4 regions of the Clostridium sp. LIBA-8841 genome follow, and region 2 is predicted to be linked to each of the others. Evidence: riboswitches for the same ligand, from Rfam matches in the RefSeq annotation. Region 2 holds a riboswitch; each other region holds the start of a gene.
What was found. A riboswitch is a leader RNA that binds a small molecule or an ion and turns the genes downstream of it on or off. The one in region 2 is predicted to bind thiamine pyrophosphate.

Region 1 (4,715 bases), 1.4 Mb from region 2:
TTATGAATATTATACTATAAAATAAACTCTAAACAAAAATCAACATTCACCTAAAATAAAACTCAAGAAAAAGAGGCTCTAAAATTAAAGAACCTCTTTTGATTATTTCATATTTTTATTTTAATATTCAAGTTTTCCTATCTACTAAGCACCTTTAAAAACTCTTTGCTCTTCTCAATTATATCTTCGCTATTTAATAATGCTGATATAACTGCAACCCCTTCTAAATTCTCTAAAATATCCTGACTTAAATTATAAGGAGTTATACCTCCAATACCATATAGAGGTATAGAAGAAACTTCTCTTATTTCTCTTAAAGTTTCTAATGTCATTAAGATTGCATCATCTTTGCTATTGGTTGAAAATAAAGCCCCAACTCCTAAGTTATCAGCTCCATCTTCTATTGCTTTTAAGGCCTCTTCTTTATTGTGAACTGTAACACCTATAATAGCATCCTTTGGCATTATTTCTCTTGCTATAGACACATCCATATCATCTTGTCCTATATGAACACCATGAGCTTTTACTGCTAATGCCACATCAATTCTATCATTTACTAAAAAAATTGCTCCAAAGTCATTGCAAAGTTTTTTTAAAGCCTTAGCTTCTTTACACATTTCCTTAGTGTCTTTATTCTTCGCTCTATATTGAACAATAGATACTCCTCCAATTAAGGCTTCCTTAGTCTTTTCTAAAAGTTCATTAAAAGGAATCCTATAGTCAGTTACTAAGTATAATTTTTTACAGTATGAATTACTCATAATAAACCTTCTCTCTTTCTTTTATTACTTCATCACTAATCATTGAAAGCTCATCTAGAAGATTATGTTTAAAAGTCATTATCCCCTCTTTTTCTCCTAATCTTTCCTCAGCTATTTCTCCGCATATCCCCCATGCTGCTACTGCTTTAACAACTTCTTTAAATCTTAAAGCTTTATCATCATAAAAACTTAAAGCTATGGTTAATAAGGCTCCTAGCATACATCCTGTTCCTGTTATTTTGCTCATTTTATAAGTTCCATTTTTAACAATGGCTCCATCCTTCCCATTAGTTATGAAATCACATACACCAGAAACAACTATTATTAAATTTCTTTCCTTTGCATATTCTTTTATTTTATTTTTTGTATTTTCACTTAAGGTATCATTAAAAGAATCTATTCCTATTGACTTTGATGTTTCTCCTATAAGAGTTTTTATTTCAGCTAAATTTCCCTTTACAAGTGAAGGTTCTCCCTCTAATATCAACCTTTTTGCAAAATCTTTTCTAAGCTTAGAAGCTTGTACACCTACTGGATCTAAAACAGAAGGAATTCCTTTTTCTCTTGCTATTCTCATAGAAGTCATTGATGATTCCATTTGATAAGGTTCTAAAGTTCCTATATTAACTAATAATCCATTAGCCATTCCTGTTATTTCTTCTAGCTCCTCATGATGTGTAGCCATAAGAGGCAATCCACCATAGTTAATAGTTACTTGAGCTAAGTCATTAACTGTAACGTAGTTTGTTATCATGTGTATTAAAGGATTTTCTCTTTTTAAAATTCCCATTATTATTCCTCCTAATAAAATTTATAGAAATGATGTGTTGGCCCAACACCTTTTCCAAGTTTAAAGCCATTTTTTATAGCTCCTGTAATATATTCTTTTCCACTTTTAACTGCATCAGGTATATTCATTCCCTTTGATAAATTAGCTGTAATAGCTGATGATAAAGTACATCCTGTTCCATGAGTATGTTTTGTATTTATTCTATCTTGTTCAAAAAGAATAAAGTTTTCGCCATCATACAGAAGATCTGTAGCTTCTCCCTCTAAATGTCCTCCTTTAATTAAGACATTTTTAGCTCCCATTTTTTTAATATCAATAGCAGCCTTTTTCATATCTTCTATTGTAATTATTTCTCTACCTAATAACTCTTCCGCTTCTGGTAAATTTGGAGTTATTAAAGTAGCTAGTGGTATTAATTTATCTATTAAAGTATTTTTTGCATCATCTGATAAAAGCTTAAATCCACTTTTTGAAATCATAACAGGGTCTAAAACTATTTGTGGCAAGTTTTCTACTCTTCCTAAAGCATTACTTATTGCTTCTATTGATTCAATCTTAGACACCATACCTATCTTTATAGCATCAACTTCTATATCATCAAAAATAACATCTATTTGTTTTTCTATAATTTCAGGAGTAACATCCATTATTCCAAAAACTCCTTGAGTACTTTGAGCAGTTATGGCAGTTATTATGCTCATTCCATATACTCCATTGGCAGAGAATGATTTTATATCAGCCTGTATTCCCGCTCCTCCAGAACTATCAGATCCTGCAATCGTTAATGCATTAAATAATTTAGTCATATTTTTCTCTCCTTTTTTAAAATAAAAAAGCATATATAGCCCAAAGGCTATATATGCTTTAAAATCAATTAAAATATACTTGTCTCAGGCTTCCCTACGCTGGTATTAACCAGATCAGGTTAAAGGGTCAAGAAATTTAATTTCTAATCTCAGCCAGACACTACTGGCCCCCCTAGCTATTTTTATGATATTTTCTAATCCAAATGATACCATACTCATTCTTCTTTTTCAACATGTCTTTTTTTGATATTTTTTAAGTTAAGGATTATAATTTTAAATATATCAATTTTAGGAGGATATTTTTATGGTTAGTTTAGTTTTAGAAGGAGGAACTTTACGTCCTATTTTCAGTGCAGGGGTTATGGATGCTCTTCTTGATAACAATATAATCTTTCCATATTGCATTGGAGTATCAGCAGGAATAACTAATGGTTTTTCCTATTTTTCTAATCAAAAAGGAAGAAATATTGAAATATTAAAAAAATATAGAAATGACAAACGCTATTTAGGTGTTTCTAACTTTTTTAAATGTAGAAGCATTTTTGGTTTAGATTTTGTCTTTGATGAATTAGCAAACAAACTCTTCCCTTATGATTTTAATGCACTTTCAAATTATAAGGGAAAAGTTTTAATTGGAGTCACTAATGCTAACACAGGGAAAACAGAATACTTAGATGGCAAAATTAAGGATGAAAAATATATGGCCTTAAGAGCCACCTGTGCAATTCCATTACTTTTCCCATCAATAAAAATCAATGGAAACGAGTATTATGATGGAGGACTTTTAGATCCAATCCCAATAAAAAAGGCCTTAGAAGATGGGAACGAAAAGCATTTAATTATTCTTACTCGTCCTAAGAACTATAAAAAAACTTTAGGGAAAAGTAATAAATTAGCATCTAAAATAGTTGGACGTAAATATCCTAAATTAAAGGATTCTTTTTTAACAAGACATATTAAATATAATGATACAGTAAAGTTTTGTGAAGAATTAGAAAGGGATGGAAAAGCATTAATAATCAGACCTTCTGAAGAAGAATCAATTGAAAGCTTTGAAAAAGATGTCTGTAAATTAGAAAAAGCTTATAATGCCGGTTATAACGCCTGCATAAAAAACTTAGAAAAAATTAAAGCTTTATTTTTTACAATAGATTCTGTCTTAGGTGAATACTAATTTTTACTTAATTTAGATTTAAATAAAAAAGACTATGTCAGACTTAACTTAAAGTAGAACTTATGGATATATTCTGAAAATTACTCAGTTTTCTAAAAAATTTATAACTATCTTCTTCATATAATCTATAAGTTCTATTATTTTAAGTTCTGATATAGTCTCTTTTAGTTAAAAACTTAAATTATTTTTTAAAGTTTTCTACAACTATCTCTTACAATAAGCTTAACAGGTAAAACTATTTTTTTAGACATCTCTCTTCCTGTCCTCATTCTCTCTAAAAGTGTATCTACTGCAACATTCCCCATATATTCTGTGTACACCTTTATGGTTGTTAGTGAAGGATTTAAGAACTTAGCCGTACATATATCATCAAAGCCAACTATGCTTATATCCTCTGGTATTTTAAGTCCAGCCTCAGATATAGCTTTATAAGCTCCTATGGCCATAGGATCACTTGCAATAAAGAAAGCCGTGGGCAAATTCTTTTCTTTTAAAACTTTTTTCATAAGCTCATAACCATCCTCAGGTAAAAACCGTCCCTTTAAAACCCACTCCTCCTTATATCCTTTTATATCTTCCATATATTCCTTAAAAGTTTTTTCTCTATAATTTATTTTTCTTAAGGATTCATTGCTATTATGAATAATAGATTCTCCACCTAAATATCCAATTTTCTTATGACCTAAAGAAGTCAAATATTCTAAAGCTATTTTAACTCCGTACTTAAAATCCACCACAACAGAATCATACTTCCACTCTTCTGGAGAAGAATCTACAAAAACTATATTTTTAGATAGTTTCTCCATTAATTCTATTTCCTTTTCTCCAAATATTCCAATAGCTAAGATACCATCTAAATCTGTATATTCTTTAGTACCTTCATTAATAATCTTTTGAAAATCTATAGGTTTAAACTTAATTTTTTCTTCACTACATTTCTTTTCAACGGCCATTCTTATTGAAAGAAAATATGGATCATTTAACTCTTGTATTTCTGTGTACCAATAGACTATTCCTATAGTATAGTTTTTAATTTTATTTTTTCTCTCTTTTACTGTTAAATAATTTAATTCCTCAGCTATTTCCATTACTTTTTTTCTTGTTTCTTCAGACACATTAAGTGTTTCATCTAAGTTTAAAACTCTAGATACAGTAGCTATTGAAACTCCAGCACCTTTTGCAAT
Region 2 (4,715 bases):
TGCACTCCTAATTAGTGCATAGCTTAAAACAGATAGTTAAATACTAAAGATATTTATAACTATTTAATGAGTGTATGCTATTTTTGTAAAGCACCTCATAGTAATAATATATTTTAATATTTAATTATTACTTAAATTTTAAATATAAATTTTTGAGTGTATGCCATTTTGTAAGCACCTCTTTTTTTATAAGTAAAAGGTTAAGTTTTTAATCTTTTCTTGCTACACTATTATATTAACCAGTATTATTTTTAATATGCATTTAATTTAAAATTTTTTTAGAATACTTGGAATATGAAGAATTTTAAGTAGTATGACTCATCTGAGTTCCAAAGTATAGGATGATCTGAACTTTGAGTTCTAACTTCTATTTGTCTTAAAGTTCTTCTAGCATCATGAGCAGCCTCAGCAACAGTTCTCTTTAATTGTTCTTCATCCATATAATGAGAGCAAGAGCATGTTGCGAAGTAGCCACCTTCTTTAACCATCTTTATTCCTCTAAGGTTTATTTCTTTATATCCTCTAATAGCTTGCTTAACAGTGTTTCTTGACTTTGTAAAAGCTGGTGGATCTAATATTACAACATCAAATTGTTTTCCTTCTCTTGACCAATCACCTAAAACATCAAAAGCATTGTGTTTTTCGAATTTAACAACATCTTGAAGATTATTAAGCTCAGCATTTCTTGTAGCACAATCAACGGCGTGTTGAGATACATCTATTCCTAAAACTGACTTAGCACCGGCTATACCAGCATTTAAAGCAAATGAACCAGTATGAGTGAAGCAATCTAAAACATCCATGTCTTTACATATTCTATGCATTGCAGCTCTATTTTCTTTTTGATCTAGGAAGAAACCGGTCTTTTGACCATTTTCTAAATCAACTATGTATTTAACACCATTTTCAACTATTTGTATATCAGTATCAAATGGCTCAGTTAAGAAGCCTTTTCTTTGCTCTAAACCTTCTATTTCCCTAGTTTTTATATCACTTCTTTCATAAACACCCTTAGCACCGTATTCATCAACTAGGATTTTTACTATTAAATCTCTATATTTATCCATTCCAAGAGTTGATATTTGAATTACGTAATAATCTTCAAATTTATCAACTGTTAAACCAGGAAGGAAATCAGCTTCTCCAAAGATAAATCTACATGAAGATGTGTCTATAACTCTCTTTCTGTATTCCCAAGCAGTTTTAAATCTTCTTTTGAAGAAGTCTTCATCTATTTCTTCATCTATATTCTTAGTCATTAATCTTATAGTTATTTTACTTCTATCATTTATGTAACCTTTTCCTAGGAAATAACCTTTATGATTATAAACTTCAACTATATCTCCGTTTTCGTAATCTCCGTCATATTCGTTTATTTCATCAATGTAAATCCAAGGTCTACCTTGTTCAGCTTTTTTATTTTTCCCTTTGTGTAAATAAAACTTACTCGCCATTTAAATAGCTCCTTCCAAAATAATTCTTATAAGATTATAACACATATTAAGTCTTTCAATAGGTTAAAAATATATTTAAAGAGTAGGAAATAAATATGAAGTTTAACCATGGTTATTTCTGTTTTATTTTTAAAAAATTTTTTAAAGATATATTCAGCTAAAAAACAATACTTTTAGAATAAAGATTAAATACTGAATATATATTTTTAATAAGAGTAATTTTAAGGATTGAATAAAATTGATAAAAGCTATCGTTATTCCAACACCTAAAAGATTAAGAAAATACATAAGAGAGTCTGATTTTAAAAAGAAGGCAAAGACCTTTGCAACCCCAGAGAGAGCTATGATATATGGGACTATAGGAACTGGTATAACAGTAATATCTTTAAGTGATGTGCCGGCTAAACCTTTTGTCATAGGAAGCTTAATATACCATGGTATTGCCTATGAAATTTTAGAAAGATGGTATGATGAATATGGTAATGATGAGGAAATCAGAAAGATGATGATGAGCAATAAAGATTATTGGAATAATTTTTATATGAGGTTTTAGACTTTATTTTTACTTGAGAAAGAAAAAACTAGAATTTATTAAAAAAAATATATATAATTATTATAGACTTTATAGCTAGGGGTGCCATTTGGCTGAGAGATAACATTTTGTTATTAACCCTTAAACCTGATCTGGGTAATACCAGCGTAGGAAAGCCAGTAGAAAGTTTTATAATAGTATTTTATATATTTAGAGTATTATGACTTTTTATAAATTAAGCTGCATCCTACAATGGATGCAGCTTTTATTTTTTATTTAGCTATGTTTTAAGTAAATATTGATTTTTAGCTAGACTTTCAAAACTAAAATAATTTAGTAAAGTATTACTCATTAAGATGACTTACAGTTCTACCTAAAAATTAATAATGGTTTAAAGTAGAGTTTTTATTTAAAAAGTTTAAGATTTATATGCTTTTATGAAACTTTTAGGTAATCCTTATTTGGGCTATTAAGTTTAATCATAAGATTAAAGGAGATGTCAAATATGAGATTTACAGAAAAATTATTAAAAGAGGCTATGCCGATATGGGACAAGTATTTAGAACACCCATTTATAAAAGAAATTGGAGAAGGAACTCTTGATAAGAATAAATTCAAAGAGTATTTAGTTCAAGATTACCTTTATTTAAAAGAATATGCTAAGATTTTTTGTATTGGTGTAGTTAAGGCCAGAACTATGGAAGAAATGAGATTTTTCTATAGTTCTACAAAAGGAACAATGGAAGATGAAACAGCAGTCCATATAGAATACTTAAAAGATTTTGGAATATCAGAAATAGAGGCTGAAAAAAGAGAATATAAAGGCACTACTATAAGTTATACAAGCTATATGCAAGCTATAGCTTTAAAAGGTGACTTAGATGAGATAGCTATAGCAACATTACCATGCACTTGGAGTTATAGCTATATAGGAAGATATATTGCTGAGAAATATGCTGATAAACTAGAAAAAAACTTTTTTAAACCGTGGATTGAAGAGTATGCTTCAGATGGATTTGCTGAGTTTACTGATAGATGGTTAGAATATGTGGATAAAACTTGTTCAGATTTATCAGAGGAAAAACAAAATAGACTGATAGAGATATTTAAAAGGGCAAGTTTATATGAACTTGACTTTTGGAATATGGCATATGAAGAAGGTGAAGAGTAATGGATGTTTATTTAGTAGCCTTAATAGAATTTGTATTATTAGCTTTATATATTTTAGATTTAAGAAAGCATAAAATAACAACAAAAGAAATTGTTATGATTGGATTAAATGTAGCAATTTCCTACGTGCTTTATATTATTCCGTTAGTTAGATATCCACAAGGTGGAGGAATAACTTTCTTTTCAATGCTACCAATAATGCTTCTTTCCTTAGTGTATGGAAGAACTGTTGGTGTTACAGGAGGATTAATCTTTGGTCTTCTAAAAACATTAAATGGAGCATTTATTGTTCATCCAGTACAGTTTTTTCTTGATTACATACTAGCTAATATGGCATTAGGATTAGCAGGAACATTTGGAATAGATAAAAAGTATAAAATATTCTTAGGATCATTTATGGCAGGCGCTTTAAGTACATTTATAAGTGTCGTTTCAGGGGTAGTTTTCTTTGGCCAATATGCGCCTCCAGGTATGAATTTATGGATTTATTCAATAATTTATAATGTAAGTAGTGCAGGAGTTGAAAGTTTTCTGACTACCATAGTATTAACTTTAATGCCAATACAATTGTTAGCTAGGAGAATGAAACCTTTGTCTAATAGAATTTAGAAAGCAAATATGCTTTATAAAGATTTTGAAAGAGTAGTAGAATTAATTTTGTGAGGATTTAGGAGACTTGATAAGGAAAATTTCAAGTTAAAATATAACAAGTTAGAAAATTAATATAGAATAATTTAAATTAGTATAGGGTTGTATCAAAGCTTAAAATAAAATTTATAAAGAGTATTAAGAGAATAGCTATGAATTCTTAATGAAATCCAGTAATTCTCATAATATGTTTATAAGTTTTATTTTAAGTTATTTTTGATACAATCCTTATTTTACTTTTGGAAGAACTTTAACTTTATATTATAATGAGAATAAGATTTGTTTTGAAAAGGATGGATAACTGATGAATTTAATAACTCTTGAAAATATAAGTAAGAGCTATTCAGAGAAAATTTTAGCTAATAATATATCATTAGGAATAAATGATGGTGAGAAGATTGGGCTTATAGGAGTTAACGGAACAGGAAAATCTTCTTTCTTAAAGATAGTGGCAGGAGTAGAAGAGCCTGATGAAGGGACAATAACAAAAGGTAATAGAGTAAGGATAGAATACCTTTCTCAGACACCAGATTATGATGATAATGCTACTGTTTTAGAGCAAGTTTTCAAAGGTAACTCAGAAGAAATGAGAATTCTAAGAGATTATGAAGAACTTTTAGAAAAGATAAATAAAGGCGAAAATAGCGATATAGATTCAGAAAAGATAATAAAACTTCAAGGAAAAATAGATGCTTTAAATCTTTGGGATATGGAAAGTGAAGCAAAAAATGTTTTAACTAAGCTTGGAATAACTAATTTTGAAGAAAAGGTAGGAAATCTTTCTGGAGGACAGAAGAAGAGAATAATGCTTGCAGCTGCATTAATAACTCCTAGTGAACTATTAATATTAGATGAGCCTACTAACCACTTAGATAACGAGACTATAAGTTGGTTAGAAGATTACTTAAATG
Region 3 (4,715 bases), 1.4 Mb from region 2:
CTATGTTTATGATTGTTTAAATTAAAAGGATAATTATATAAAATGAGTTACTTTTAGGCTATGTTTAAAAAGGATGACTTTATATATTATAGTCTAATTTTAAGAGAGAAGATGTTGTATTAAAAGTTATTTCGATACAACATCTTCTTCATTTTAATAAAATTATAAAAATAAATTTTTAAGATTTTCTATAAGAAGCTTATTATCTTCAGGTTTTAATACGCACACTCTAAAGAAATATTCGTTTAATCCTTCAAAAGAAGAACAGTTTCTTATTATTAACCCTTTTTCTAAAAGCTTATTGTAAAGCTCTGTGGCAGTAAGCTTTTTAGAAGTAATTTTGCAAAGAATAAAATTACTGTAGCTTTCATAAACTTTTAAATCTTCTATGGAACTTAGTTCTTTAAATAGGAAGTCTCTCTCTTCTTTTAACTTAGAAGTATTTGAAGTTATGTATTCCTTATCTTTAAACATAATTTCTCCCATTGTTGTGGCAAAAATATTTATATTCCATAAATCAAGCTTTTCAAGCATTTCTTCTTTTATTTTTTTATTAGAAATAAGTCCATAGCCCAATCTTATTCCAGGTGTTGAGAAAAACTTAGAAGTCCCTCTAATTACAAAAAGATTAGAAAAGTTATCTACAAGAGGAGTAGAAGAATATATTTCAGGTTCTGTAAACTCAACATATGTTTCATCTACCATAAATATAGTAGAAGTATTTTTTAGTAAAGAAGAAATTTCATCTTTTGAAAAAGCAAAACCTGTAGGATTATTAGGGTTACAGATTATAACTAAGTCATAATTTGAAGAATTTATAGAATTTATTAATTTATGTACATCTATTTTAAAGTCGTCTTCTTCTTTTGAGAAAAACTTAACTATTTCACAATTTATTTTTTCAAGTTCACTTTCATATTCTGAATAGGAAGGGGAGAGTAACAATGCTTTTTTAGGATTAATAATGCTTATAAAAGAAGAGATTAATTCTGTAGCACCACTTCCCACTATAATATTTTCTTTTTTACAATTACAGTATTCTGAAATAGCTTCTTTTAAAGCCGTATATTTAGGATCAGGGTACATAGAAACCATATCAATGTTTTCTAGAATAGCATTTTTAGCTTTTTTAGATGCGCCAAAGGGATTTATATTTGAACTAAAGTCTTTAATATCTGTTTTATTTAAGCCTAACTTACTTGATAAATCAAATAAATTAGCTCCATGATTAATACTCATAAGTAGTACCTCCTAAGTTGATTTAACTTTTTATTTTATAATTATAGTATAATTCTTTAAGAAAAAAATAAAAAGGTCTAGATTTTTATAAAAATCTAGACCTTTTTTATTTTAAGCTGCATATTTGCTTGTTATGCTTTTAGATTGTATGGCTTTAATAAGTCTATTAATAGGTAGAACGCTTAATATTACTATACAGATTAAACCATCAATACCTATTAAAGAACCATTTATTAAAAATGAATATAGAATTGGAGACATTCCTTCAGGAGCAAATGTTCCAAAGAAAACAACTCCAGAAATAAAGTGTGCTACAAATTTTAGGAATATTGCAACTGTGGCTCCAAAAATTCTATGATTTTTAAAGAATCCTGCTACTCCTAAAGCCATATATGGTAAAGGATAATCAAATAACACTTGAACAGGATGAAGTATATATGGATCTATGAATAAGGAAATTATACCGAATAAAAATCCAGTAAGCATTCCAACTAATGGACCATAAGCATAAGCAATAAGTATTATAGGAATCATACTACCTAATGTAATTCCTCCGCCTTGAGGAAATTTATATATCTTTAGCATGTTTAATACAGCTGTAAGAGCTAAAGCAATCCCTATAGTTGTAAGCATTTTAGCATCAAATTTTATATCTTTAGCTTTTATAAGTAAAACTAATATTATTAGGAATCCAATTAAAGTGAGTATTGTTAGTGGATTAGTTAAAATCTCCTTTAAATTTCCTCCTAAATTAATTGATGAAAAACTTTGTATAAAGTCATTTATTATTTGTGAAAATGACATCATAGTTTAAACCCCTCCTTAAACTTTAAGTGTGCTTAGAGAGTCTAAAGAATGTAAATAAAAAAACCGAATCTAAACATAGATCCGGTTTAAATACAGCCCTAAACGCTTCCCTACGCTGGAATTAACCAGATCAGGTGTTGAGGGTTAATGATAATTATCATCTCTCAGCCTAAAGGCACCCCTAGCACATGAAAATAATTCTAAGTTTATTTTATACGCTAATTATTCTTAGGTCAAGAAATATTAAAAAGTAAACAAAAAGTTTACCTTAGGTTAAGAAATATTAAAAAGCAAACAAAAAATTTACTTTGGAATTCTTATGAATAAATTATTCACATTAAAGGTTTCTGTTGAATCATCATTTTTACTTAAAAGATCTTCATTAAGATTTCTGTTTGGTGAATAACCTCTACCGAAAGAACCTAGTCTCAGACTATTTACGGTTCCAACTACATCTAAAATACCATACCCTAGATTTCGGTTAGGATATATATCATTTGGTCTTTTTCTAGCTCCTCTAATTAAATAAGTTTGAAGTTTTGGAGCGTACATTGTTGGGTTATTACCATCTACAATACTCCATTGAAGGAGGATAGCACAGCATCCAGCAGTAACAGCAGCAGCTACACTTCCACCAGAGACTAGAGAAGCTCCACCACCAGGCTTTGTTGCTATGGCATTAATTCCACCAGCTGCTATAATAGGTTGAATTATATCATTTCTTGTAAAGCCTTGGCCAGAACTAGATACTAAAGCATTATTATTTTGGTCATAATAGGCCGTACAGATTATATTTGTACATGTTCCAGGTTCTGTTAAGGTAGTTTCCTTAGTTGGTGCTAAAAACTTAGTGTCTGGAGCTAACAATTCTCTTTGAAGTAACCAAGCATTGTATTTGCCATAAACTATATATTCGCCAGTAAGAGTAAATTTCCAAATACCTTCTGCTATATTATCTGCACGGATTAAGATGGATTCATCTCCTGTAAATTCATCAGGAGAATCATAAGCTACTTCCATTGAAGTTCCTTCATATATAAATTTAATTTTATAAAATAATCCAAATAAACCTAATTTGGTATCAAATACCGTTATGTTTTTTATTGATTCTCCAGAAGGTGAAGTTATGCTTAAAGTGAATTTATCGGGTTTTTTACCATAAATTTGTAAAACTAGTCCTTTTTGCTCTTTTCCAACGCTTATTTCAATTACGCTATCAAGGCCAGTACCAGGAATTATATTAGAGGTATGAGTATCTGTGTTTCCTTGATTACCACTTGAGCTAACTACTATTATGCCTCTTTTAGTAGAAATTCTATTTATATATCTTTCTAAATTGCTTTCACCGGAATGGGGTCCTAGATTTCCTCCTAACCCTATATATATCACTATTGGTTTTTGAAGCTTTATAGATTTTTCATATAAATATTTTACAGCCAATATAATATCGGTATTACTATACATTGGTATATCGTTTTGAGGAAAAAATAAGTTGGCATAATTTTTAGAGGCTTGTTCTAATTTAACTATAATGAAATCGCAATTAGGTGCAGCACCTATAAAATCTCTATTGCGACCTCTTCCACCAGCTATGGATGCCATTTTTGTGCCATGACCAATTTCATCTCTTGAGGGAACTATTGTATATGGGTCTCCTCCTTCTTTAAAGAGAGTTATAGCTCTATTTATATCTTCTTTTGAATATTCACTACCATGAAGCATATTATCTGGAACTTTTCCAGTATCAATTGTTTGGTCCCATAAATAAAGAATTCTAGTAGTATCATCTTCCAGAAGAAATTCATTATTTAAGTAATCAATTCCAGTATCAACCATTCCTATGATTACATCAGTTCCAGTTAGTGTTAAATAAGGATTTCTGTGAAAAGTTATTGCAGAAGAAGCCTCAACTGGGGACGTGTTCTCTAAAGTATAAAGTGTTCCTAATTCTGCAAGAATAAAAGGTTGAATTTTTTTTAATAAGTTTTCTAAATCACTTTCTTTTAAAGAGAGTATTGCAATTTTTTCATCTATAATATAAATACTTGCGTTGGGGATGTTTTCTATTTCGGATTGAATATCACCAAAATATTCTACAAGCAAATTTATGAAATCTGGATTATTATAAAAGCTTTGTTTCATAAAGACTCCTAATTTATATTAATAATATTTATATTATTCTATAGCTGTCTTTAAGTTCTATTGTTTTTTAAAAGAAAAACTTAACCTATTCCACCGTATATTACTCCAAGTATTATTACTAGTATAGTAACTAAAATAAATATATATTTACCTAATGGAATGAACCAACTTCCAAGAGGTTTATGTGCTCCTTTATTGATTTCTAATAATACACTTTTGCCCCCAATAATATAATAGAATACAACAGCTACTAATAAAGCACAAAGAGGAGAAATTATTATTGTAATAAGGTTTGAAAAGCTATCAAACATACTCATATTTAAAGATAGAGGTATTCCACATAGGAAACAAAGTACTGAAATTATAATTGAAGTTTTTACCCTTTTTGATTTAAAGTGTGCCATGAAAGCTTCAACAGGACCTTCTAACATATTTACAGAGGATGAAATAGCTGCAAATATTACACTAAGGAAAAATAATGTGCTTATTAATGAGCCAAAATTCATACCTTGAAATACCTTTGGTAG
Region 4 (4,715 bases), 1.1 Mb from region 2:
AAGTATTACAATATCTCCCTTTGAAGGTTCAAGTCTTACAACATTCTCTTTTGGTGCAGCTGCTATTACTGCTCCAACTTCCATTCTCTTAGCAGCATAATTTGGATGATAAATCTCTGCTACTTGTCCTGTTGCAAGTCCAATTTGATTTCCATATGAACTATATCCATGTGCAGCTCCTAAGGTTATTTTTCTTTGAGGTAACTTTCCCTTTAAAGTTTCTTCAATTCCAGCTGTTGGATCTGCTGCGCCTGTAACTCTCATAGCTTGGTAGACATAACTTCTTCCTGAAAGTGGATCTCTAATAGCTCCTCCTAAACAAGTTGCCGCGCCTCCAAAAGGCTCTATTTCCGTTGGGTGATTATGTGTCTCATTTTTAAACATTAAAAGATATTTTTCAGTTCCATTATTTGTTTCTATCTCTATGTTTATAGAACAAGCATTTATTTCATCTGAAACATCTAAGTCATCAAGTTTTCCTCTTTTTCTTAGTTCTTTCATTGCTATAGTAGCTAAATCCATTAATTTAATATCTCTAGTCTCTAACTTATCTTCATAAACATACGCTCTTGAATTTCTATAATCTTCATAAGCTTTTTTAATAGGTTCTGAATATTGACCTTCTTCTATTTCAACATCTCTAATTATTGTTTCAAAAGTTGTATGTCTACAATGATCTGACCAATAAGTATCAATAACTTTAATCTCAGTTATTGTTGGATTTCTATCTTCTGATTTAAAATAATCTCTTATCATTTTTAAATCTTCTAAACTCATAGCTAAAGAATTTTCTATATGAAAGTTTTTAAGTTCCTCCTCAGTTAGATTCAAAAATCCATTTAAAACTTCAACGCCCTTAGGTTCATCTAAGTTATCTTCTAAAACTTTTGATAATGGATCTACTTCTCTTGAATCAACAGGATTAATATAATAAGCTTTTATCCTATCTATCTCTTCATCATTTAAATCACCTTTTAAAACAATGATTTTTGATGATTTAACAGGAACTTTTGCTTCCTCAGTAAGAAGCATTATACACTCTGAAGCTGAATCAGCTCTTTGATCATACTGTCCTGGTAAATATTCAACACCAAAAGCATTTTCATCTTGTCCTATTTCAAAATTTTCTTCATAAACTCTATCTACTGGAGCTTCTGACAAAATAGTATTTACAGTCCTTATATACTGCTCTTCTTCCATATTTCCTAGTATGTACTTATTTAAAACTCTTATATCCTCTAAAGCTTCGACTCTTAAGTTATCTTTAAAATCTTTAAGTAATATCTGACTTTCAACATTAAAACCAGCCTTTTTTTCTACAAATACCATTCTAATACCAGACATTTTAATCCCCCATTCAAAACACGAACATTATTTATGATTAAATATTAATCATTCGTTAAATAGAGAATATCATTATAAATACGTATTGTCAATAATTAAATTTATTTAAACGTTCGGTTTTTAATATATTTAATCATCTTTTTATCATTTATATTCCAAAATAATTCGTATTTAATCATAAAAATAGAGATATATTAAAAGTTTAGAATAATCTTCCTTTTAATATATCTCCAATATTTTTAATCTTCTCTTAAAAGATTTATATCTTTTCCCTCTAGAATCTTATTCATATTTCTTATAGAACACATTTTCCCACACATTGTACAACTATCTTTATGTTCAGGATTCGATTCTTTTCTATACCTAATTGCTTTTTCACTGTCTATGGCTAAAGAAAACATCTCATCCCAATCTAATCTTTTCCTAGCCTCACTCATTTTATTATCCCTCTCTCTTACTCCTAGGATTCCTTTTGCTATATCTGCCGCATGTGCTGCTATCTTTGAAGCAACTATTCCCTCCCTTACATCTTCTAAATTAGGAAGTCTTAAATGTTCTGCTGGTGTTACATAGCAAAGAAAATCTGCTCCATAAGAAGCTGCCATAGCTCCTCCTATGGAACTCGTTATATGATCATACCCTGGTGCTATATCAGTTACTATTGGGCCTAAAACATAAAATGGTGCTCCATGGCATAATTTTTTCTCTAATAAAACATTAGCTTCTATTTCATTCATTGCCATATGCCCAGGTCCCTCTATTATTACTTGAATATTTCTTTCCCAAGCTCTTTTTGTCAACTCTCCAAGAGTAATTAACTCTTTTATTTGTATAGCATCAGTTGAATCAGCTATTGAACCAGGTCTACAAGCATCACCTAAACTTAAGGTTAAATCATACTTTTCACATATATCTAATAATCTATCAAAATATTCATAGAAAGGGTTTTCTCTATTATTTAATTCCATCCATGCAAAAAGGAGAGATCCTCCTCTAGAAACTATATTAGTCAATCTTTTATTTCTTCTAAAAGTTTCAACTGCTTCTCTATTTAATCCAGCATGTATAGTAACAAAATCTACTCCATCTTTTGCATGTTTCTCTACAACCTCAAAAAATTCATCAATAGTTATATCCTTAAGTTCTTTATCATAGAACCCAACTACATCATACATTGGTACAGTTCCTATCATAGCTGTAGATATCTCAACAAGTCTTTTCCTAAAATCATAAGTTTTACCATAGTTACTTAAATCCATTATGGATTCTGCATTCATTTCTATGGCTTTTTTAACCTTTTCTAACTCTAATTCTATATTGGCATAATCCTTTGAAATTCCTAGATTAACATTTATTTTAGTTCTTAACCCTTGTCCAACACCTTCTGCACTTATGCTCTTATGTTTTTTATTAGCTGGTATTACAACTTTTCCCTCAGCCATTAAATTCATTAAAGTTTGAACATTAATACCTTCTTTTTCTGCAACCACTTGCATTTCCTTTGTTATTATGCCTCTTTTAGCAGCATCCATTTGAGTTGTGTAATTCATATTAGTTCTCCTTATTTTAATTTTTTAACTGCGCAGTTAAATTAATATAGGATCCTAGTTTTTTATAAAAAATAAAAGCTTGCCATAAGGCAAGCTTAATAAACACTTATATAGATATACTTATACAAATTTTTAGCATAAATATAAATAAACAACAGTTTATGCTTCCCTACGGTAGTACTAACTACATCAGGTTTTAAGGGTTAGATAGCTATTATCCTCTCAGCATATAAAATGCACCCCTAGCACTTACGATTAAATATTTACTTTTTTTCTAAATTATACTATTAAAATTTTATAATTTCAAGTAAATTTATAAAAACAAGTAATTATGCACTAAAATTTAGTAATTGTTTAAACTTATTATAGGTTTCATCATCAACTTTTTGCAAGTCACTTATCTAGCTAACCATCCTCCATCAACAGCTAAAATATGTCCATCCATATAATCTGATGCTCTACTTGCTAAGAATATTACAGCTCCCATCAAATCAAAAGGCTCTCCCCATCTACCTGCTGGTATCCTTGATAATATCTCTGAATTTCTACTAGCATTTAAAGTTAATTCTTCTGTATTAGCCGTTTTTATATAGCCTGGTGCAATAGCATTTACATTTACTCCAAATTCAGCTAGTTCATTAGCAAAGGATTTTGTTAGTCCTGCTACTGCATGCTTACTTGCAGTATAAGCTGGAACATATTTACCTCCTTGGAATGAAAGCATTGAAGCTATATTTATTATTTTACCATGTCTATTTTTTACCATAGTTTTTGCTATCTCTTTACTTAAATAATAAACACTATTTAAGTTAACATCTAAGACGAATTGCCAATCTTCATCAGTATATTCAAATAAACTATTTCTTTTTATGGTACCTGCATTATTAACTAAAATATCTATTTTCCCAAAAAGCTTTTTACTCTCTTCAATAACTTTTATAACATCAGTTTTCTCTTCTAAATCAGCTTGAATAAATTCAACCCTTCTTCTTTCTTTTTCTATTAATTTTCTTGTTTCATCTAAATCTTTTTCACTATGAACCACTATACACAAATCCGCTCCAGCCTTTGCTAAAGCAACAGAAATAGCCTGTCCTATACCTTTATTTCCACCAGTAACCATAGCTACCTTTCCATGTAATGAAAAATAATCCATTGAAAAATCACTTAAACTATTCACAATCTCAACCCCTTTGAAAGTTTTAAAACTTATTCATATTTTATACTACCTCTTACAGAAAACATTTTCAACTTCTTGTGAATATAATTAAAATTAATAAAATAAAAAAGCTTTAGAATAAGTTGTTATCTCATTCTAAAACTTTCTTATATTCCGTCTTTTTAATATATTATAATTTAAATCTTATCTACAAATTAATCAAAAATATTTAGAAACCTGTGTGACCAAATCCGCCACCTCTATTTACACTTTTGAATTTTGAAACATCATCAGTTTCTATAAAGTTAGCCTTATAATATTTAGCTAAAACCATTTGGGCAATTCTATTTCCTTTTTTTATATATATACTTCCATATGGATTTCCATTCTTATCTAAATAAATATATGTTTTTAATAACTTTTTATAAGCTCTCTTTCCTTCTTCTTCATAAGAACTTAAATCATGTCCTTTCGACTCTAAATATTCACTTAATCTTACCTCTGTATAATTATTTTTTAAGTCATCTAATATACTTATATCATTAGCTATTTCATAAGGAAGATTAGCTATATTATAATTATTCTCTAAAATTACTGATATATTGCTAACTGAATCAGCATCAATAGTTCCTATTGAGTTTGAAATTTTCAGATTTGTTCTT

Region 1: it holds a riboswitch for thiamine pyrophosphate, as region 2 does, so the genes downstream of both, thiD (bifunctional hydroxymethylpyrimidine kinase/phosphomethylpyrimidine kinase) here and tenA (thiaminase II) in region 2, are expected to answer to the same signal.
Region 3: it holds a riboswitch for thiamine pyrophosphate, as region 2 does, so the genes downstream of both, thiT (energy-coupled thiamine transporter ThiT) here and tenA (thiaminase II) in region 2, are expected to answer to the same signal.
Region 4: it holds a riboswitch for thiamine pyrophosphate, as region 2 does, so the genes downstream of both, thiC (phosphomethylpyrimidine synthase ThiC) here and tenA (thiaminase II) in region 2, are expected to answer to the same signal.

Annotation. Positions count from the first base shown of each region.
Region 1 is NZ_CM173488.1:2,285,988-2,290,702, forward strand. It holds gene thiE (thiamine phosphate synthase) at 138-761, opposite strand; gene thiM (hydroxyethylthiazole kinase) at 754-1,551, opposite strand; gene thiD (bifunctional hydroxymethylpyrimidine kinase/phosphomethylpyrimidine kinase) at 1,563-2,357, opposite strand; TPP riboswitch at 2,432-2,541, opposite strand; gene AC2A4K_RS09910 (patatin-like phospholipase family protein) at 2,662-3,531, shown strand; gene AC2A4K_RS09915 (LacI family DNA-binding transcriptional regulator) at 3,720-4,715, opposite strand, start outside.
Region 2 is NZ_CM173488.1:3,699,144-3,703,858, reverse strand. It holds gene AC2A4K_RS16550 (class I SAM-dependent rRNA methyltransferase) at 279-1,454, opposite strand; gene AC2A4K_RS16545 (hypothetical protein) at 1,693-2,007, shown strand; TPP riboswitch at 2,075-2,177, shown strand; gene tenA (thiaminase II) at 2,492-3,157, shown strand; gene thiT (energy-coupled thiamine transporter ThiT) at 3,157-3,765, shown strand; gene AC2A4K_RS16530 (ABC-F family ATP-binding cassette domain-containing protein) at 4,109-4,715, shown strand, end outside.
Region 3 is NZ_CM173488.1:2,326,430-2,331,144, reverse strand. It holds gene cax (calcium/proton exchanger) at 1-20, shown strand, start outside; gene AC2A4K_RS10065 (pyridoxal phosphate-dependent aminotransferase) at 163-1,239, opposite strand; gene thiT (energy-coupled thiamine transporter ThiT) at 1,351-2,046, opposite strand; TPP riboswitch at 2,137-2,239, opposite strand; gene AC2A4K_RS10055 (S8 family peptidase) at 2,350-4,188, opposite strand; gene AC2A4K_RS10050 (sodium-dependent transporter) at 4,269-4,715, opposite strand, start outside.
Region 4 is NZ_CM173488.1:977,844-982,558, reverse strand. It holds gene AC2A4K_RS04165 (phosphoribosylformylglycinamidine synthase) at 1-1,344, opposite strand, end outside; gene thiC (phosphomethylpyrimidine synthase ThiC) at 1,584-2,894, opposite strand; TPP riboswitch at 3,044-3,148, opposite strand; gene kduD (2-dehydro-3-deoxy-D-gluconate 5-dehydrogenase KduD) at 3,292-4,077, opposite strand; gene AC2A4K_RS04150 (dUTP diphosphatase) at 4,283-4,715, opposite strand, start outside.